4 regions of the Micromonospora sp. NPDC047756 genome follow, and region 3 is predicted to be linked to each of the others. Evidence: riboswitches for the same ligand, from Rfam matches in the RefSeq annotation. Region 3 holds a riboswitch; each other region holds the start of a gene.
The links. A riboswitch is a leader RNA that binds a small molecule or an ion and turns the genes downstream of it on or off. The one in region 3 is predicted to bind cyclic di-AMP.
Positions count from the first base shown of each region.

Region 1: it holds a riboswitch for cyclic di-AMP, as region 3 does, so the genes downstream of both, ACZ6NZ_RS11090 (C39 family peptidase) here and ACZ6NZ_RS30285 (coiled-coil domain-containing protein) in region 3, are expected to answer to the same signal.
Region 2: it holds a riboswitch for cyclic di-AMP, as region 3 does, so the genes downstream of both, ACZ6NZ_RS03960 (C40 family peptidase) here and ACZ6NZ_RS30285 (coiled-coil domain-containing protein) in region 3, are expected to answer to the same signal.
Region 4: it holds a riboswitch for cyclic di-AMP, as region 3 does, so the genes downstream of both, ACZ6NZ_RS01850 (coiled-coil domain-containing protein) here and ACZ6NZ_RS30285 (coiled-coil domain-containing protein) in region 3, are expected to answer to the same signal.

Region 1 covers NZ_JBVJGQ010000003.1:365,927-371,064, reverse strand. Annotated here, with positions in the region: gene ACZ6NZ_RS11105 (acyltransferase family protein) at 1-615, shown strand, start outside; gene ACZ6NZ_RS11100 (hypothetical protein) at 709-1,191, shown strand; gene ACZ6NZ_RS11095 (hypothetical protein) at 1,327-2,097, shown strand; cyclic di-AMP (ydaO/yuaA leader) riboswitch at 2,382-2,522, shown strand; gene ACZ6NZ_RS11090 (C39 family peptidase) at 2,755-3,603, shown strand; gene ACZ6NZ_RS11085 (alpha/beta hydrolase) at 3,727-4,473, shown strand; gene ACZ6NZ_RS11080 (CDP-glycerol glycerophosphotransferase family protein) at 4,477-5,138, opposite strand, start outside.
Region 2 covers NZ_JBVJGQ010000001.1:839,595-844,732, forward strand. Annotated here, with positions in the region: gene dcd (dCTP deaminase) at 74-652, shown strand; gene ACZ6NZ_RS03960 (C40 family peptidase) at 714-1,754, opposite strand; cyclic di-AMP (ydaO/yuaA leader) riboswitch at 1,768-1,903, opposite strand; gene ACZ6NZ_RS03965 (N-acetylmuramoyl-L-alanine amidase) at 2,139-4,121, shown strand; gene ACZ6NZ_RS03970 (C40 family peptidase) at 4,177-5,138, opposite strand, start outside.
Region 3 covers NZ_JBVJGQ010000010.1:193,377-198,514, forward strand. Annotated here, with positions in the region: gene ACZ6NZ_RS30280 (hypothetical protein) at 271-771, opposite strand; gene ACZ6NZ_RS30285 (coiled-coil domain-containing protein) at 912-1,976, opposite strand; cyclic di-AMP (ydaO/yuaA leader) riboswitch at 1,982-2,113, opposite strand; gene ACZ6NZ_RS30290 (cation diffusion facilitator family transporter) at 2,231-3,148, opposite strand; gene ACZ6NZ_RS30295 (HelD family protein) at 3,255-5,138, opposite strand, start outside.
Region 4 covers NZ_JBVJGQ010000001.1:397,154-402,291, reverse strand. Annotated here, with positions in the region: gene ACZ6NZ_RS01855 (carbonic anhydrase) at 1-568, shown strand, start outside; gene ACZ6NZ_RS01850 (coiled-coil domain-containing protein) at 628-1,647, opposite strand; cyclic di-AMP (ydaO/yuaA leader) riboswitch at 1,652-1,782, opposite strand; gene ACZ6NZ_RS01845 (YibE/F family protein) at 1,949-3,319, opposite strand; gene ACZ6NZ_RS01840 (copper-translocating P-type ATPase) at 3,620-5,138, shown strand, end outside.

The DNA.
Region 1 (5,138 bases), on a different contig from region 3:
TTCCCGCTGACCCGGTCGCTGGAGTTCTGGCTGGGCGCGGCGGCGGCCGAGTTGATGCGTCGGGGTCTGTGGCGTGGCCCCGGGCTGACCTGGGCCAGCGTCATCTTCGTGGTCACCTGGGTGACGGCCGCCCAGTGGATCCGTGCCGAGCTGTGGACCACGCTGCTGGCGGTCGCGTACCTGTTGGTGATCGCCGCCGCCGCGGACGCGGACGTGCGCGGTCGGCGCTCGCCGTGGCGGTCCCGGCCGTTGGTCTGGCTCGGTGAGGTCTCGTTCGCCTTCTACCTGGTGCACGTGCTGGTGATGACGAGCGTGCTGCGGTGGAGCGGCACCTGGGGGGTCGGCTTCGGAGGCTGGCGTGGCCCGGCCGTGGTGCTCGGTTTCCTGGCGGCGAACCTGATCCTCGCCGGATTGCTGCACCGCTTCGTCGAAACCCCGATGATGCGCCGGCTCGCGCCGCGCCGCGCGGCCCGTCCGGCGCCCGTCCCCCGACAACGCGCGGCCGGCGACGACGACGCACGAGACCCCGCGAGCATCGCCCGCGGCGAGGTCGACAGACCCGCCGACGAGGTCGGTCAGGCCGGCGGTCGATCGCCGTACGTCGACCTGCGCTGAGGGCGTCCAACCTGGTCAAAGGGGCCGGCGCGGCGTGATCCGACACGCCCGTGGTCGGTGCGCCCGGGTCGGCGCGAGGCGTAGCGTGGGGGCGTGCTTCCGGTCGCGTTCACCTGTCCGCTGTGGTGGGTGGCGCGCTGGGCGACGCGGGTGCTGACCAGCCTCGCCGTCGTCGCGGCCCTGGCGCTCGGCGCAGGCCCGGCCACGGCCGCCACGTCGACGCCCGGCCCGGGGCCAACGTCCAGCGTGGTGCCGACCACTGTCGCCGGCTCGCCGGCGGCCTCCTGCTGGCACGCCGCGCCATCGGGGCCGACCGTCACCACCGCCGGCCGTGCGCCGGGCGACGATGGTGCCGACGCCACCGGGTCGGGGGCACCTGGCGCGGTCCGTCCGGCCCCCGCGCGGGCCGCCGAGGAGTCGGCCCCGACCTGGTCGGTCGACGCGCCGGTGGCGCTCCCCGGCGATGAGGGCACCATCGCGGCCGGCGTGCTGCCGGTCCGCGCGGCCGACTCTGACCGGCTGCCCCACGTCGACTGTGCCGGCGGTCGGGCTTCCCGGGCCCCACCCGGGCGCTGAGCCACCGGGACGACCGTCCCGCCGCCTCGCCCTGTCGACCCACCCGCTTCCTGACCCGCCGACCCGTGGCCCGCCGTGGCCCGCTGGTCGGCGCGGCTTTCCATCGCACTGCTCACTCTCCACGAGGTGCCGACCATGGAGACCGTCGTCTTCTACCAGTTCGTGACCGAGGTGCCGCGGGCCGCCGCCATCTGGTCGACGCTGTTCCTCCTGACCCTGGGCCTGCTCACCGTGCTGGCCGCCCGCCCCGAACGGGACCGGCCCACTGGCGAACCGCTGCCGGCCGGGCCCACTGCCCAGGAGCTGGCCGCGGCCGAGGCCGTCGACAGGCGCCGCTACGCCGAGGAGGTGGCCGTCGCCGCGGCCGGCGCGGCCACCACCGCCAGGCGGCGGCGCGCCGCCTGGCTGACCGCTCAGGAACAGCTGAATCGGGCCTGGACCGGGTACGACGAGGCGGACGCCGTCGCGCGTCGCTTCGCTGGCGCCGGAGCGCTGCCCACCCCGCAGACCCCGCACACCCCCGCCGAGTACGCAGCCCGGGAACGTTATCTGCACCGGGCGGCGATGGCGGCGTACTGGCGGGGGGACCTGACCATGGCGCAGCTCGGCGACGTGTTCGGGCACCGGCGCGGCTGGGACCCCCGGCGACACCCGGTCGAGCAGGAGGTGCTGATCAGCAGGGTGATCCGGGATGCGCGGCTGGCCGACTACCAGGTGGCCGTCGACCGTGAGCGGGTCGCCTGGCGCGACGCGGAGTTGGCCGCCGAGTCGGCCCGTGCCCTCGCCGAGGAGGCGTACGCGGCGGCGGCCCGGCTCCGCCCGACCCTGGTGCCGGCGCGCCGCACGGTCGCCGGGGCGTTGCGTCCCGCCGTCGTGGCACTGTGGCGTCCGGCCCGGGTGGGTTGAGCCCAATCTGTTATGTGAGCCGGGTCACCCAGGTGTGAAATCGGACGTCCGGCGCGATCGACGGCATTGTTGCCGCGATTGTGGTCGCGTTCTTTGCGGCCTGTCCGGTTGTCGCCCGTAGGCGTCGCCGTAACTGGTTGTCCCATCGAGTCACATCATCGGCAATACGCGCAGAAATTGTGGCGCCAATTGGGGTTTACGCAGGTGAAGCTGGCTTGGCAGGGTGTTGAGACGCCAGTAGTGTCGTCCCGTCCGGTGCGGTAACCGATCGCAAGACGCGACGCCGCATCGACCCGCTCAATCGTGATCAACGAACCGGGGACCCACCAGTATGTCCGGGGTGAATCCGCGAGCCACGGCCCGCGGTAGGGCGTCTTCCCGCCCGAATCCGTCAGCTAACCCGGTAGGCGGTGTCGGAAGGAGTCCCATCCTCGTGCAGCACCTTTCCACCCCTCGGTTGTTCCCTCGCCTCCACGGCGCGGCGGTGCACCCGCTCAATCGTCGCGTGACGGTGAGCTGACCCCCGGGTCATCGCCTTCCCCGCCCGGCCGATCCGGGCGTTCCCCTGAGCGGTTCACCATCCGCGGACCACGGTCCGCGCGCTGGTGCCTGCCCGGATACCGGTCCGGCCCCGGTGTGCCGCTCTCCCCCCGATCCGTGGAGGACCCCGTGAAGCACACCCTGCAGCGTCAGCTCCGCCGCCTCGCCACCGAGCGCCCGTACCAGATCGTCGCCGCCTCCGCCGCAGCCCTCGCGATCGCCACCACCACCGGCGCCCTGCTCACCACCGCCGACGACGCCCCGGCCGGCCAGCGCACCGCGACCACCGTCGCCGAGATGCGCAGCGACGTCGCCGCCTCCCGCGGCGAGGCTCGGGAGGCGTCCCCCTCGGCCAGCGCCGCGCCGACCACGGCCGCCCCGGCCACCAGCGCCGCGTCGCCTGCCGCCAAGGCCAAGAGCAACCCCGACCTCACCCGTAAGCCGACGCCGCCGAAGCCCCCCGCGACCAAGGTGCTCGACTACGACTACGAGGCGCAGAACACCTATTACAACTGCGGCCCGGCGGCCACCCGCAACGCGCTCAGCGCCGCGGGCATCGACCGCACCCAGGAGGAGCTCGGCGCCGAACTGGGCACCACCGAGATGGGCACCAACTCGGCCGAGGACACCACCCGGGTGCTCAACGCCGAGGTGAAGGGCTCCCCGTACCGGACCCGGATGTTCCCCGGCGCGCCCAGCCCGGCCCAGATGGACCGGCTCCAGGCCGACGTGGTGAAGGCCGTCACCGACGGCCGGGGCGTGGTGGCCAACGTCGTCGGGGACGCCGTGGACACCGACGGCGGTTGGCACTCCTACGGCGGCGGGCACTACATCGCCGTCGTGGGCTACAAGGACAACGGTCGCACCGTACGGATCGCCGACTCGGCGAACCCGGCCGACCCGTCGTACTGGATCACCACGATCGACCTGGCCAACTGGATCACCAGCCGGGGCTACTCCGCCTGACCCGGGCACGCTGACCGCCGCGGGCGCCGTCTCCCACAAGGGGCCGGCGCCCGCGGCGTCTGTCCGCCCGGCCCGCCGTCGACGGCTCTCGTACCCGGCCGCGAACCGTGGGAGACTGCGGCCGTGGTGGATGAGACGGGTGGTCACACCGGCCGCGGGTCGGTCCTGCTGCTACTGCACGGCATGGGAACGACCGGGGACGTGTGGTTGCCCTGGGCCCCGTACCTCGAGCGGCACTGGCCCGGGCGGTGGCTGGCACCGGACCTCGCCGGCCACGGCTGGGCGCCGCCACTGCCGTCGTACTCCTTCGCGGGCTTGGCCCGGCAGGTCGCGCGGGCCCTCGCCCCCGACGACCGGCTGGTCGTCCTCGGGCACTCACTGGGTGGGGTGGTCGGCCTGGCGCTGGCCGCCCGCGACGCCGGTGCGCCGGTGGACGCCGTGGTCGGGCTGGGCATCAAGGCACTCTGGTCGCCCGCCGAGCTGACCCGCGCAGCCGAGGTCGCCGCCCGACCCGTGAGCTGGTTCGCCACCCGCACCGAGGCGGCTCGCCGCTACCTGCGCGTCGCCGGGCTCACCGGCCTGGTCGCGCCGGACCACCCGGTGGTGGAAGCCGGGTTGCGCCAGGTCGACGGCCGGTGGCGTCTCGCCATGGACCCGGCCGCCTTCGCCGTCGGCGAGCCCGACCTGGCCGCGCTGCTGGCCGCGACCGACGTGCCGGTGGTGCTGGCGCGCGGGGAGAACGACCCGATGGTCACCGACGAACAGCTCAAGGAGTACGGGGTGCCGGTCGCCACGCTGCCCGGTCTCGGACACAACGCGCACGTGGAGGACCCGGCGGCGGTGCTGGCGCTGCTGGATCCGTACCGTTGAGCGCTATGCCGGTGCGGTCGCGGTGAGCGTCTCGGCCGGCGCCAGTTCCCGGCGGGCGGCGGTCAGGAACGCCTCGGCGTACGACTCGGCCGGGAAGTCACCCAGGTAGCGGCGGCGGGTGGCCCAGCGGGCCTCGGCCAGCGGGTCGGTGTCCAGCAGAGCGGTCAGCACGTCGTCCACGTTGGACATGTCCCGACGCAGCACGTAACCCGACCCGGCCAGCGGGAACCGCTCCACGAACCGGTCACCCTCGTCGCCCATGTCGGTGACCGCGTACGGCTTGCCGGAGTAGAGGAAGTCCGAGATCACTCCGGACACGTCGGAGACCAGCGCGTCGGCGGCGTTGACGCACTCGGTCAGGCTCAGTTCCCGGGCCGCCGCGCCGACCACGTGCTGGCGGCCGGTGTGGGCCCGGTCGGCGGCCAGCAGGTCGGTCAGGCGGCCCAGTTGCCGCGCCGATGCCGGGTTCTGCGTGGTGTACGGGTGGGCTCGCAGGATCACCGTCGCGCCGCGCTCCAACAGTCGGCGCAGCAGGCTCTCGGCCACCGGCAGCGAGCAGTAGTCGGCGTCGGCGTGGTGCCCGGTCCAGGTCGGCGTGTAGAGCACCGTCGGATGCGCCAACCCTCGTGCGGACTCCGGGCGTACCTCGATCGACTCGACCTGCG
Region 2 (5,138 bases), on a different contig from region 3:
TACGAGCAGCGACCTCGACGCGCTGGTCACCGGCACCGAATCTGGCCGCCCCCGGGAAGGCTATGGTTGTCCGATGCTGCTCTCCGACCGTGACCTGGTCTCCGAGATCAAGGCCGGCACGCTGGGCCTGGAGCCGTTCGAGCCCACCCTGGTCCAACCCTCCAGCATCGACGTCCGACTCGACCGGCTGTTCCGGGTCTTCAACAACCACCTCTACACCCACATCGACCCGGCCATGCAGCAGGACGACCTGACCTCGGTGGTCGAGGTCCCCGACGGCGAGCCGTTCGTGCTGCACCCGGGGGAGTTCGTGCTCGCCTCGACGCTGGAGGTCATCTCGTTGGGTGACCAACTCGCCGGCCGGCTGGAGGGCAAGAGTTCGCTGGGCCGGCTCGGGCTGCTCACGCACTCCACCGCCGGCTTCATCGACCCGGGCTTCTCCGGTCACGTGACGCTGGAACTCTCGAACGTGGCGAACCTTCCGATCACCCTGTGGCCGGGCATGAAGATCGGACAGCTCTGCATCTTCCGGCTCTCCTCGCCGGCCGAGCACCCGTACGGCTCGGTGGTCTACGGCTCGCGCTACCAGGGTCAGCGGGGGCCCACACCCAGCCGTGCCTGGCAGCACTGGCGCACCTGGCCCACCCGCTAGAACCAGGGACGACGAGGGCCCGCCGCGAGAAGATCGCGACGGGCCCTTTGGTCAGCCTGGGTCAGCCGGGACGGCCGTAGCTGTGGATCGGGCCGTCGTCGACCTTCTTCATCTTGACCGGTTGACCGGCCTGCGAGGCGTGCACCACCCAGCCGCCGCCGACGTACATGCCGACGTGGTGGATGTCGCTGTAGTAGAAGACCAGGTCGCCGGGGCGCAGGTCACCCTTGCTGACGTTCCTGGTGACCCGGCTCTGCGCGGCGGCGTTGTGCGGCAGCGACACGCCGGCCTTCGCCCACGCGGCCAGCATCAGTCCGGAGCAGTCGTACGAGTTCGGACCTTCGGCACCCCAGACGTAGGGCTTGCCGATCTGGGCGCAGGCGAACTTGACCGCGGTGCCCGCGCCGCCGCCGGGGTAGCTGCCCGGGCAGGGCGCCGGGCGCAGCGGACCGCCGCCACCGCTGCCGTACACCTTGAGGCGCAGCTTCTGCAGGCGGTCGATCTCGTCGTTGATCTGCTTCTTCTTCGCCGCCAGCTGAGCTTCCGTGCGGGTCAGCTGGGCCACCATCTCGTCCAGTGGCGCCTTCTGCGCGGCCAGTTGGTCGCGCAGGTCGGCCACCTGGCGGACGTCCTTCTGTTGGTTGTGCGCGAAGCGGTCGAGCATTTCGAGCTGGCCGACCACCTCGCTGGGCGACCGGCTGCCCAGCACCGCGTTGACAGTCAGGACGTTCTCGCCCTTGTAGGCGCGTACGGCAAGGGCACTGACCTTGTCCATCGCGGCGTCGACCTGGCGCTCGAGCGGAGTGATCCGGGCGGCCAGCGCGTTTGCCTGCTTGCGCTTCGCGGCGAGGTCGATGCGGGTGGCGTTGTGCCGTTCGATGATCGGTTCGAGCTTGTTCCAGTCGGCGTCGATCTGGCGCTCGATCTCGGCGACGGAGGGGTCGGCGTGCGCCGCCGTGGCACTGCCGGTCAGCACGACGGCGAGGCCGGCCAGCGCGGCGAGTGCGGTGGTGAAGCGGGACCAGCGTGGGCGCGGCACGATCGACGCCGGGCCGGCTGATGCCGGCCGCTCGGACGACGGCCGCGGGGCATGGAGTGCCACCGGGGTTCCGTACTCCTTCTTCCTGACCGCCTACCGGGTTAGCTGACGGGTTCGGGCGGGAAGTCGGCGCCCTACCGCAGTGGCTGCGGATTCACCCCGAGGGACATGGGTCCCCGGTTCGCTCGGAAACGACTCGGCGGTGTCGGTCCGTTACCGCCCGGGGTGGGCGGAGCTGCTGTCGAGCCGACAAATGACCAGAGTAGAGACGCCCGTTACCGATCCGCAACCCGTGCGGCCGTGACACTCCGTACGGGATGGACGAGGCCACCGACCGTGTGTGAAGAATTCTTTCCGTACGCTTCGATAGATGGAAAGGTATTGACGTGAGCTCCCGGACGGCGCGATGGTGACCTGACCTCACTCCGCGAGAATCTAGGGGGTTCGATGCACCATCCAACCCTGTCGACCGGCTGGCGCACGCTGCTCGCCGCCATCGTGGTCGCCGCCGTGACCACGGTGCCACTCTCCGTCGGCCCGGCCGCCGCCACGCCCACCACCGACCGCCAACAGCAGTACGCCGCCGCGGCCACCGAGTACGGCGTACCGACCGTCGTGCTGCTCGGCGTCTCCTACCTGGAGTCCCGGTGGGACACCAACGCCGGCACACCGAGCACCAGCGGCGGCTACGGTCCGATGCACCTGACCGACGTGCGGCACGTGGCCGCCCTACCCGGACGCGGTCACCACGACGCCGGCGCCGAGGACCCACGCGGCGACGACTCCCGCCCCGCCCGGATGCCCGCACCCCGGCCGGTCGAGACGCCCACCCCGTCCACCGCCGCGTTGCAGACCGTCGACGCCGCCGCCGCGCTGACCGGTGCCGCCCCCGAGGCACTGCGTACCGACGCGGGCCTCAACATCCGGGGTGGGGCCGCGCTGCTGAGCGCGTACCAGCGGGATCTGGGCGCGCCGGTCGGAGCGGACACCGACCCGGCGGCCTGGTACGGCGCGGTGGCCCGCTACTCGGGCGCGGACGGCGCCGACGCCGCGGCGGCCTTCGCCGACGAGGTCTTCACCACCATCGGCGCGGGCGAAGCCCGGGTGACCGACGATGGCCACCGGATCACCCTGCCGGCCCGCGCGGTGCGGCCCGAACGTTCCTGGCTGGACCGGCTGGGCCTGCGCCGGCTGGCCCGCCCGGACGGGGTGGAGTGCCCCCGCACCATCTCCTGCGAGTGGATTCCGGCGCCCTACGAGGCGTTCGGCGATGGGGACTACGGCAACCACGACCTCTCCGACCGGCCCGCGCGGCAGAAGATCGAGTACATCGTCATCCACGACACCGAGGCGAGTTGGGCCACCACCCTGCAACTCGTCCAGGACCCGACGTACGTGAGCTGGCACTACTCGCTGCGCTCGGTCGACGGGCACATCGCCCAGCACGTCCGGACGAAGGACGTCGGCTGGCACGCCGGCAACTGGTACGTCAACGCGAAGGCGATCGGGTTGGAACACGAGGGCTTCGCGGCGCAGGGCACCTGGTACACCGAGGCGATGTACCGGACCTCGGCGAAGCTGGTCCGGCACCTGGCGCTGCGGCTGGGCATCCCCCTGGACCGCCAGCACATCATCGGCCACGACAACGTGCCCGGCACCATCCCCTCGACAGTGCGGGGGATGCACTGGGATCCGGGCCCCCACTGGGACTGGACGCACTACTTCGACCTGCTGCACGCCCCTCGACTGGACACCGGCACCCCGGCCACCGGGCTGGTCCGTATCGATCCGGACTACACCACCAACCAGCCGGCGTTCACCGACTGCGTCACGGTGGGCGTGCCGTGCGCTCCGCGCGGCTCCTCGGCGGTGGTGCTGCGCAGCGCGCCGTCCGCCGACGCTCCGCTGGTCAACGACATCGCGCTCCGCCCGGACGGCAGCCCGAACACGATGGCCGTGTCGGATCACGGGGCCCGGGCGTCCGCCGGGCAGACGTACGCGCTGGCGGGCCGGCAGGGCGACTGGACCGCGATCTGGTACCTCGGGCAGCGGGCCTGGTTCCACAACCCGGCGTCCGCGCCGACCGCCAGTTGGACCGTCGGAGTCGTGGCGACGCCGAAGTCCGGAAGGGCCACCGTTCCGGTGTACGGACGGGCGTACCCGGAGCAGTCCGCCTACCCGGACGGGGTGCCCTACCAGGCGATCACGCCGCTGCAGTACACGCTGACCGCCGGGCAGCGGTACGCCGTCGGCGCGGTACTGGCCGGCGAGTACTACCGGGCCAGCACGGTCGACGGCTCCTCAGCCGGCGACTGGACGGTCATCCGCGGCAAGAACCGGTACGCGCAGATCCAGTTCGGCCACCGGATCATGTACGTCGACCTCGCCGACGTACAGCTGTTGCCATCCCCGGTGGGGGCACCTCGCTGAGAACCACGACGGCCCCCGGTCGGTGACCGGGGGCCGTCGTGTCGCGCGAGGTGGATCAGCCAGGTCTGCGGAACCCGGCGACGGGCATCGTGGTGATGCTGGACACCTGCACCGGTTTGCCGGCCCGTGGCGCGTGCACCATCTGGTTGTTACCCAGATAGAGCCCGACATGACTCAGGCCGGAGAAGAAGAAGACCAGGTCACCGGGGCGGGCGTCGGCGCGCGAAATGGCCTTGCCCTCGTTCCACTGGTCACCGGTGTGGTGCGTCAGGTAGATCCCGGCCGCCTTGTAGGCGTACTGGGTCAGGCCCGAGCAGTCGAACGAGTTCGGCCCGGTGGCACCCCAGACATACGGCTTGCCGACCTTGCCGCAGGCGGTCCTGATCGCGGTGCGGGCCGCCGCACTGACCACGCCGTTGATGGTCGGACAGGCCGCCGTCTTGACAGTGGTCTTGGGCATCGACGCCTCAAGCTGCTTGATCTCGGCGTCGATCTGCTTCTTCTTGGCCGCCAGATCGTTCTGCTGCTTGGTCTGGGTGACGATCAGCGCGTCCAGCTTCTGCTTCTCGCCGTCGTACTTGGCCCGCACGGCCAGGACGCCCTCGACCTCCTTGCGCTCCTGCGAAGCGAGCCGGTCGAGGATGGTGAGCTGCTCGGTGAGCGTGTCCGGCTTGGCGCTGACCAGTAGCGCACCGATGTCGTGCGACGGGCCGGAGATGTAGTAGCGGGAGGCGAGGTCGCCGACCCGGTTGAGCGCCAGCTCGCTCTGCAGCGCCAGCGGCTCGATCTTCTTCTGCAGGTTCGCCGACTTCTGCCGGTTGACCTTCAGCTGCGCCCGGACCTTGTTGTACTGCTCGATGGTGGGCTCCAACTGCTCCCACTTCTTGTCGATCTGTGCCTCGATCTCGTCGACCGTCGGCGCGGCATGTGCCGGCGCGGTCAGCAGACCGGCGCCGACCGCCGCCGCGGCGACCAGGATCAGCACCCGGTGCGCGACGCGACGCAGGCCACCAGAGC
Region 3 (5,138 bases):
AGTGGGGATGGGCCCTTATGTCGGTGCAGGAAGTGCAAGATCGCGGGGGGCGCTGAGCGCTGGCGGGGCGCGGGGCGCGCGGGGGCGCGGGGCGCTGCGTGCGGGACGGGCGGAGGTGCGGAGGTGCGGAGGTGCGGAGGTGCGGGGGCGCGGACGTGCGGGGCGCGCGGTGGTGCGGAGCGCGCGGGGCGCGCGGAGCGCGCGGTGGTGCGGGGGCGCGGGGGCGTGCGGGTGTGCGGGACGCTCGGGGCATGCGGGGCCTTGGGTGTCTTAGATGCTGGTTGGGGCGCTGGTGCGGGTCGGGCGGGTGGTGGGGCGTCGGCCCCACGGCTTGTAGGTGGACAGCACTGTCGCAATGATCATCAGGCTGGTCGACACCGCCGGCGCGATGACCAGGTCGGCGCGATCGCGGGCGGGTAGGGCGGCGCCGACCGCCCCGGCGTGACGCAGGTTCGGGGTGAGCAGGAACAGCACCAGCCCGACCATCACCGTGGTGAGCACGAGCTTGACCAGCACCCAGCGGTGGCGCAGCAGACCCCATGGGGTGAGCAGCGAGCTGGCGACTCCGATCAGCCAGACCAGGACGCTCAGCGGCGCGAACAGCACCGTGCCGACGAGGGCAGTGACCGGGTAGACCACTGCCGGGTCGGCGCCCCGCTGCACGGCGACGCCGAGGGTGAGCAGCACCAGGTCGGCGCCGAGCCAGCCGAGCGACGTGACGAGGTGCAGGGTGAGCAGCGCCTTGCGGGTGGTGGGTCGGATCCGAGGCATACCGCGATGCTGCTCGCCGGCCACCGCCGGGTCGTCCGACGAGCGACGACATCAGGGGTACGCCCGCTGACGTAGCCCGGCCCGGACACACGCGATGCCTGTGAGCCAGCCGGTGGCTCACAGGCATCGCGACGCGCGGGTCAGTAGACCGACAGGTGTACGTGGTTGGTGTGGTCGGTCGACGGGGTGCCGTGCGCCCCGCTGTACGACTTCCACCCGCTGCTGGGCAGCCAGATCTGCCTGTACCAGATCACGTAGAGCACGGCGAGCCGGTCCGCGTTGCGGATGAAGTACGCGGCCAGGTTGTTGCCGTACGTCTTGTCGCCGCCGGTGGCGTTGCCGCCGAACCCGTTCTTCTGCGCCGCGAAGTCGCAGGCCCGGCCCTTCGGGTGTTCACCCGAGCCGCTGGGGCGGTGGCACGAGACGTACCGGGTGAATCCTGCGGCCTTGGCCTGGTTGAGCGCGTGCAGGGTGCGCGGGGTGATGCAGCCGTTGGCGGGAGTGGGGTCGTTGACGCTGCACGACTCGGAGGGCCAGGAGCCGTCGGAGTTGCGCGGTGCGGCCTTCGCGTTGGCGTTGGAGGTGCCCCGGTTGGAGCCGCCGTCCGCGGTGGTCTGCGGCTTGGGTGTGGTGGCCACGGTCAGGGCCCGTTCGGCCTGATCCTTGCGCTTGGCCATCACCGCGACCTGCTTGCGTTGTTCGTTGATCTCGCCGTCCAGGGCGATCCGGGTGCGGTTGGCCTTGTCCTTGCTGTCGAGCAGGTCGCGTAGCACCCGGTCCTCGTTGGCCGCCACCGCGTCCAGCGCGGCTGCCCGGTCCATGAAGCCTTCGGGGGTGCTGCTGTTGAGCAGCGCCGACATCGCACCGAGCCGGCCGGTGCGGTAGGCGACCTCGGCGATCTCGCCGACCTTGCCGTTGCGCTGGTCGATCTCGACCTCGATGGTCTTCAACTGGGTGCCGAGCTGCTTCTGCCGCTGCACCGAGGTGTCCAGGGCGCGCTTCGCGTCCAGGTAGCCCTTGCTGGCCGCTTCAAGCTGGGCCCGCAACGCCGGGGTGCCGCCCTCCTCGTCGGAGTCGGGTGCGGCGGCCCGCAGGCCGGTCGGGGGAGCGGCCGAGGCGGTGCCGGCCGGGAGCGCGACGCCGAGGGCGAACATCGCGACGATCAGGGCCGCCAGTCGGGCGGCGGGTGGTCGTGCTGGTGCCACTGCGCATGTCCTTCCGTCAGCCGCCGACCGGGTTAGCTGACGGGTTCGGGACGGAAGATCCCTACCGCTGACGCGGATGCACCCCAGGAACGTGGTTCCCCGGTTCGCCCGGTTGGGCGATTAGGCGGCGACCGCCACCGGCGCCGGGAGGCGCCTTCTGGTGGTGGCCGGGACCGAGCCTACCGGTGCGGGTGGGACCGCTGCAGCCAATGTGACGGACGGTGCGTGCGTCACCACGGAAAACTGCGAACCGGTCACCATTCGATGGAGCCGCAGGCCCCGGAGGCGGCGCCGGGCTCGATCTGCAACGTCGCGTGCTCGATGCGGAAGTCGTCGTGCAGGGCCGTGCGTGCCGCGGTGAGCACCGCGCCGACCTCCGCGCCCGGTGCCATGGTCAGGTGGGCGGAGGCCACCTCCATGCCCGAGGTGAGCGTCCAGACGTGCAGGTCGTGCACCTCGACGACCCCGGGGACGGCGGCGAGCCGGTCGTGCACGGCGGTCACCTGGAGGTGCTCCGGGGCGGCCTGCACCAGGATGCGGATGGCGGCGCGGGCCAGCCGCCAGGTGCGCGGCAGGATGAACACGCCGATGGCGACCGCGACCAGGGGGTCGGCCCACCACCAGTCGGTGACGGTGATCAGCAGCGCCGCGCCGATGACGCCGACCGAGCCGAGCAGGTCACCGAGCACTTCCAGGTAGGCGCCCTGGAGGTTGATGCTCTCCCGGGCCCCGGCGCGCAGCAGCGCGAAGGCGGCGATGTTCGCCAGCAGGCCGAGTACGGCAACCGCGAGCATCGGGCCGGCGATGACCTGGTGCGGGTCACCGAAGCGGCGGATCGCCTCGATCACCACGTAGATCGCGACGCCGGAGAGCAGGACGGCGTTGGCCAGCGCGGCGAGCACCTCGAGCCGGTAGAGCCCGAAGGTGCGCTGCGGGTCACCGGTGGCTCGTCGGGTCGCCGTGATGGCGGCGAGCGCCATCCCGATGCCGAGCACGTCGGTGAACATGTGCCCGGCGTCGGAGAGCAGGGCGAGCGAGCCGGTGTGGAGTGCGACCACCGCTTCGACCACCATCAGGGTGGCCAGCAACCCGAACGCCGCCCAGAGGCGACCCCGGTGCTGGTGTGCGGCATTGGCGACGGACCCATGGTGGTGGTCATGCCCTGCGCCCACGAGAACCACCTTCCGCCGCTGGTCGGGACCCGGTCAAATGTATGCTCACATCGCTATGTGTGCAAGTGTACGGGTAGAGCGTCCCGGCGGTGGCAGTCCGCACACGTCAGCCGGTCGGGTCGATGGTGGTGAGCCGCTGGGTGGCCCGGGAGAGCGCCACGTACAGGGTGCGTACCCCGGCGCCCGGATCGGCCCGGATCTCGCTCGGGGCGACCAGCACGACCCCGTCGTACTCCATGCCCTTGGCTTCCAGGCTGGTGACCACCTGCAACCTGGGCGCGCCGAGCGCGCCCAGCCAACCGGCCACCTCGTCCCGGCGGGGGACCGGCGTGATCACACCGACCGTGCCCTCCACCTCGGCCAGCAGGCCGGCGGCGGCCTCCACTGTCGCGGTCTCCAACCCCGTCGCGGGCACCACCAGCTCCACCGGCTCGACCCCGGTGGAGCGGACGGCGGTCGGCAGCGGCAGGTCCGGGTAGAGCCGCCGGATCTCCGCCGCCGCCACCGCGAAGATCTCCGCCGAGTTGCGGTAGTTGGTGGTGAGCGTGAAGTCGTGTCGCTTACGCCGGCCCAGCGCCTGGTCGCGGGCCCGGGTCAGCTCCTCCGGATCGCCGGTCCACGCGGTCTGCGCGGGGTCGCCCACCACGGTCCAGGAGGCCAGTCGGCCCCGCCGACCGATCATCCGCCACTGCATCGGCGAGACGTCCTGCGCCTCGTCCACCACCACGTGCGCGTAGTCCCGGTAGTCCGCCGGGCGTTCCCGGGCCGCCGCGCGGGCGGCCCGTTGTCGTTCACCGAGGGTGCTCAGCTCACGGACGCCGCCGGCGAGCTGAAACGGGTCGCGTCGCGCGCGGGCCGGCTGCGCGGGCTTGCCGAGCAGCGCGTCCAACTCGTCCAGCAGCGCGACGTCGGCCATGGTCAGCCCGGCCGAGTCCAGGTCCCGGTACGCGGCGTTGAGCAGCCGGATCTCCGCCGAGGAGAGAATCCCCCCGGCGTACCGGCGCAGCCGGTCCGGCTGCGCCAGCCAGCCGAGCACGTGCCGGGGGTGCAGTCGAGGCCACCACGCCTTGAGGAACTCCCGGAACTCCGACCGCTCGGCGATCTCCGCCTCGAAGGCCGGTTGCTCCGGCAGCCGACCGCTGCTCAGCTCACGGGCCTGCGCCCAGAGCGCGGCGAACACCCCGTCGAAACCGGCCCGGCGCACCTCGTTGCGCCGTGCGCCGCGGTGCAGCGCGCGCTCCCGGATCCGGTCCAACGCGACCCGGTCCAACCGCAGCAGCGTGCCCCGGTAGAGCAGTCGCAGCTCACCCGGGCCGCCCGGCACCGCGTCGCGAGCCGCCCGCTCCAGCACCCGGCGCATCCGCAGCGAGCCCTTCACCGCCGCCACCTCGGGCGGGTCGGGGCGGGTGGCTGTCATCCCCGGGAAGAGGGTGCCCAGCGAGTGCAGGGTCGCGGTGTCCTCACCGAGCGACGGCAGCACGGAGCCGATGTACTCGACGAAGACCGACGACGGCCCGACCACCAGGATGCCGCCGCCGGCGTAGCGGCTGCGGTCGGAGTAGAGCAGGAACGCGGCCCGGTGCAGGGCCACAGCGGTCTTCCCGGTGCCGGGGCCGCCCGCGACGATCGTCACCCCGGAACCGGGCGAGCGGATCGCCTCGTCCTGCTCCCGCTGGATGGTCGCCACGATGTCGCGCATGCCCCGGCCGGTGGCCTTGGACAGGGTGGCCAGCAACGCGCCGTCACCGACGACGGTCATCCCCTCCGGGGCGGCCGTCGGGTCCAGCAGGTCGTCCTCGATCCGGGTGACCCGCTCGGCGCGGGACTGGATGGTGCGCCGCCGCACCACATCCAGCGGCTGCGCCGGGGTGGCCTGGTAGAAGGCGGCGGCGGCCGGTGCGCGCCAGTCGACGACGAGCGTGACGGCGTTCTCGTCGCGGATCCCCAGTCGCCCGACGTGCAGCACCTGACGGTCGCGCAGGTCCAGTCG
Region 4 (5,138 bases), on a different contig from region 3:
GGATGCCGGGCGCCGGGCCGCGGTGGCCGACGGGCAACAGCCGTTCGCGGTGATCGTCGGCTGCTCCGACTCGCGGCTGGCTGCCGAGATCATCTTCGACCGGGGTCTGGGCGACCTGTTCGTGGTGCGCACCGCCGGGCACACCGCCGGCCCCGAGGTGCTCGGCAGCGTGGAGTACGCGGTGACGGTGCTCGGCACCCCGCTGGTGGTGGTGCTCGGTCACGACTCCTGCGGCGCGGTGCAGGCCGCCCGGGAGTCCGCCGCGACCGGTACCGCGCCGAGTGGCCATCTGCGGGCGGTGGTCGACGCCGTGCTGCCCAGCCTGGGCCGGGCCGCGGCCGAAGGCGTGGACGACATCGACGGCATCGTCGACATCCACATCGCACAGACCGTCGAGACGTTGCTCGCACAGTCGCCCGTGCTGGCCGAGGAGGTGGCGCGGGGACGGTGCGCGGTGGTGGGCGTGTCCTACCGGCTGGCGGCCGGAGCGGTACGTCCGGTGGCCGCCGTGCCGGCCGGCTTCGCGACGTCGACGGCGACCGACCCGGCCGCGCCCGCCGCCGTCTGACAACACGACGAGGGCCGCTCCGCGTCACGCGGAACGGCCCTCGACGGAAATCCTGCGGGTCAGAGCAGCGACATGTGCACGTGGTCGGTGTGGTTCGACGGCCCGCTGTACGAACTCCAGCCGGTGGCCGGGAACCAGATCTGCCGGTTCCAGATCACGTAGTAGATGCCGAGCCGGTCGGCGTTACGGATAAGGAACGCGGCGACGTTGTTGCCGTACGTGCGGGTGTCGTTGTTGTGCCACGGGGAGAACCCGCTCTTCTGTAGCGACCAGTCGCAGGCGCGGCCCTTCGGGTGCTCCCACGGCCCGCCGGGGCGGTAGCAGCCGACGAACCGGTTGAAGCCGGCCGCCTTGACCTCCTTGTACGCGTGCAGCGTGCGCGGCGTGACGCAGCCGGACGTGGTGGGGTCCTTCTCGCTGCACGACTGGGACTTCCAGTCACCGTCGGCGGTGCGACCCGGGCCGATCTTCGCGACCTTGGAGGTGGCATCCACCAGGCCGCCGGTGAAACCCTTGCCGCCGACGAGGGAGAGCGCCTTGTCGGCCTCGCTCTTGCGCTTCGCCATCAGAGCGGTCTGCTTCTGCTGCTCGCGGACCTCGGTGTCGAGCGCCAACTTGGCCTGCTCGGCGCGGGCCTTCACCTCGTTGACCTCGGAGAGCTTCTTCTCGTTGACCATGTTCATCTCGTCGAGCATCCCGGCGCGCTGGACGAACGAGTCGGGCGCTTCGCTCTCCAGCAGCATCGCGACCGCGCCGATCCGGCCGGTCCGGTACGCCTGGGCGGCGATCTGCCCGACCTGCGGGGCCAACGCGTCCAGGTCGGCCTTGGCCCGGTTGACCTCCGCCGCCAACTCGCTCTGCCGCTTCTTGGATTTGTCCAGCTTGGACTTCGCGGCGGAGTAGTCACGGTTGGCCTGCTCGATGACGTCGTTGAGCAGCTTGGGCTCGCCGTCCTCCTCGTGCCCGGACGGTGTGGGGTTCGTCGGGGCGGCATGCGCCGGGAACGGCCCGGCGAACACGGTCAGTGCGGCGATCACGGCCACCACGGGGGTCAACCAGCGGCGTAGGGGTGCCGTCACAATGTTCCCTTCCGTCGACCGCCGACCGGGTTAGCTGACGGGTTCGGGGCGGAAGCGGCCCCTACCGCTGATGCGGATTCACCCCAGGTACCTGGGTCCCCGGCTCGCCGGTTGGCGATTGGGCGGTGGCACCGCAGGCGCCGCTTCGCGCCTTCATCGGTAACCGGCAGCGAGGTTACCCGAGAGTCGACCGGCTGAGCTACGCCTGGATGCCGACCAAAAGCGTCATTTCGCCATAGCGTTGAGTGACCAGTGACGGGGTTCTCAGGGTGGATGCCCGATCTGGTCACGCTGAGGAGTGTCACCATGCCGTATCCGTGCTCCTGTTCGACTTCGGCCACCGGTCGGTGGCCTCGGGTGGGGGTGTGGTCCGCGTCCGGTCCGGCTCGTCGGAGCCGGCCGTTCGTGGGGAGCTGAGTGCGGCCAGGGCCTCGCTGCGATCCGGTTGGGGTCGGGACGTGGGAGCGTCGGTGGACGCTGAGGTGTCGGTGCGCCCGGCGGCGGTGACCACTGCGGCCAGCCCGGTGGTCAGCGGCACAGCGGCGATCAGACCGAGGGTGGCGACCGCGCTGCGGACGATCTCCTGCGCGAGGAACTCACTGGTCAGGATCTGCCCGATCGGCCGCGCGTCGGCGGTGAGCAGGAGCAGCAGGGGCAGTGACGCGCCCGCGTACGCCAGCACGATGGTGTTGACAGTGGAGGCGATGTGCGCGCGGCCGACCCGGGTGGCGGCGCGGTAGAGCTGCAACCGGGTCAGCCCGGGGTTGGCGTTCGCCAGTTCGGTGACGGTGGCCGCCTGGGTGACCGTCACGTCGTCGAGCACCCCGAGGGACCCGATGATGATTCCGGCCAGCAGCAGACCGTGCAGGTCCACGTCGCCCTGGAACATCGACAGGGTGGTGGCGTCCTCGCTGCCGAAGCCGGTGAGATGGGTCGCGGCCGTGGCGATGGTGGCGAGCACGCCGGTCAGGACCAGGCTGCCCAGGGTGCCGAGCACCGCGACCGAGGTCTGTGCGGTGACCCCGTGGGTCAGGTAGAGCACCACGAACATGATCAGGGCCGCGCCGACCACCGCCACCAGCAGCGGTGACCTGCCGGCGCTGATGCCTGGCAGCACGAAGGTGAGCAGGATGGCGAAGCTGGCGGCCAGCCCGGCGAGCGCGGCCAGACCTCGCCACCGACCGAACGCGACGATCGCGGCCGCGAAGATCACCGCCAGCCACACCATCGGGGTGCCGCGTTGGTGCTCGGCGATGTTCCAGTTGCTGGTGGTGGGGTCGACCGGGTCGGCCAGCTCGACCAGGACGACCTCGTCGCCGACCTCGACCCGGGGCGCGCCGGGCCCGTCCGGCACCGGAGTCCGTACCTGCTGGCCGGCGGTCGGCCCGTCGTCCACCCGGACGTCGACGGTGCCGCACCGCCCGTCGCCGACCCTCGGGGTCCCCTCGGGGACCGACGGCACCGGCGGGCACGGCTCGCTCACCACCCGGGTGACGGTGCCGGGGTAGCGCGGCACGTCCGCGCCACCATCGGTCTGCGGCGATCCGCCGCGCGGCCAGAGCAGCGCCGCGGCCAGCACGGTGGCGACGAAGAGGGGCACCACAGTCACGACGAGGATCCGTCGCACCCTCGGTGGGGCGGACGGAGCGGAGTGTGTGTGGTTGGCGGCCAAGGTGGGACTCCCAACGATCCGGTGCGGGGTACGGGTCAGCGGGCCGGGCGGTTCACCGTTTCGGTGGAAACGCGGCGGACGGCGGGGCGGATCGCTGCCTGACGACCCCTTGATCACGGACGGTCAGTGCTGGGCCGGGGGCGACGCCACGTGGAAGCGGCGCTGGTGCCCGACTGTGCAGCGGCATACGGAGGGCCATCGGGGAGATGCTAGCCAGCCCACCTGGGGGTCGCGGGTCGTGTCGGGTGTCGGGTGGCCGATCCGGCCGCGTGGCGGTCGCCGGGCCGGCATGTTGGAGCCATGCCCGCTGCGCCACCGCCGGACCCCGGCCACCCGCAACCCACCGGACCCGTGCCGCACGACAAGCACGGGCACGACAAGCGCCCCGTGCACGACAAGCACGCCGGGCACGATCCGGCGATGTTCCGCCGTCGGTTCTGGGTGTGCCTGGTGTTGACCGTCCCGGTGGTGCTGACGAGTCATCTCGTGTCGGGTCGGCTGGGCCTGAGCGGGGACGTCGTCCCCGCTCGGGCCTGGGTGGGCCCGGTGCTCGGCTCGGTGGTGTTCTGGTGGGGCGGTTGGCCGTTCCTGGTCGGCGCGGTTCGCGAGGTCCGGGACCGGGCGCCCGGGATGATGCTGCTGGTCGCGATGGCGATCACCGTCGCGTACGCCGCGTCCCTGGCGACCAGCGTCGGCGTCTTCGACCTGGACTTCTGGTGGGAGTTGGCCGCGCTGGTCACCATCATGCTGCTCGGGCACTGGCAGGAGATGAAGGCCATCGGGCAGGCTCGGGGAGCGCTGGCGGCGCTGGCCGCGCTGTTGCCGGACGAGGCCGAACGGGTGACGGCGGACGGCCGGGTCGAGGCCGTGCCGGTGACCGGACTGCGGATCGGCGACATGGTGCTGGTCCGGCCGGGGGGTCGGGTGCCGGCGGACGGCCGGGTCGTCGAGGGCGACGCCGAGCTGGACGAGTCGATGATCACCGGGGAGTCGCGGCCGGTCGCCCGGTCGACCGGCGACCGGGTGGTGGCCGGCACCGTCGCCACCGACTCGCCGATCCGGGTGCGCGTCGAGGCGGTGGGTGAGCAGACCGCCCTCGCCGGCATCCAGCGGATGGTCGCCCAGGCCCAGGCCTCCGGTGGACGGGCCGAACTGTTGGCCGACCGGTTCGCCGCCGCGCTGTTCTACCTGGCCACCGGCACCGCCGTGCTGACCGTGCTGGCCTGGACCGCGCTCGGTCAGCCCGACGAGGCGGTGGTCCGCGCGGTCACCGTCCTGGTGATCGCCTGCCCGCACGCGCTGGGGCTCGCCATCCCGCTGGTCGTCGCGCTCTCCACCGCGCTCGCCGCACGGTCCGGGATCCTGGTCAAGGACCGGTTGGCCCTGGAACGGATGCGGACCGTCGGCGCGGTGCTCTTCGACAAGACCGGCACCCTGACCCGGGGCGAGCACGGGGTGACCGACCTGGCGACGGCGTACGGCGTCGAGCGCGACGAGGTGCTGCGCATCGCGGCCGGTGTCGAGTCGGAGAGCGAACATCCGTTGGCCCGGGCGATAGTGGCGGCGGCCGGCCGCGCCGGCCCGGCCCGGGCAGCCGGCTTCCGGTCGCTGCCGGGCCGCGGTGTGAAGGCGGCAATCGACGGTACGGAGTACGCGGTGGGCGGGCCGGCGTTGCTGCGTGAGCTGGGCCTTTCGCTCCCGGCGGAGCTGGAGGCCGCGACCGGGCGGTGGTCGGCGCGGGGTGCCGCGGTGTTGCACCTGGTGCGGCTGCCCGACGCCGTGCTCGGCGCGTTCGCGCTGACCGACGAGGTGCGTCCGG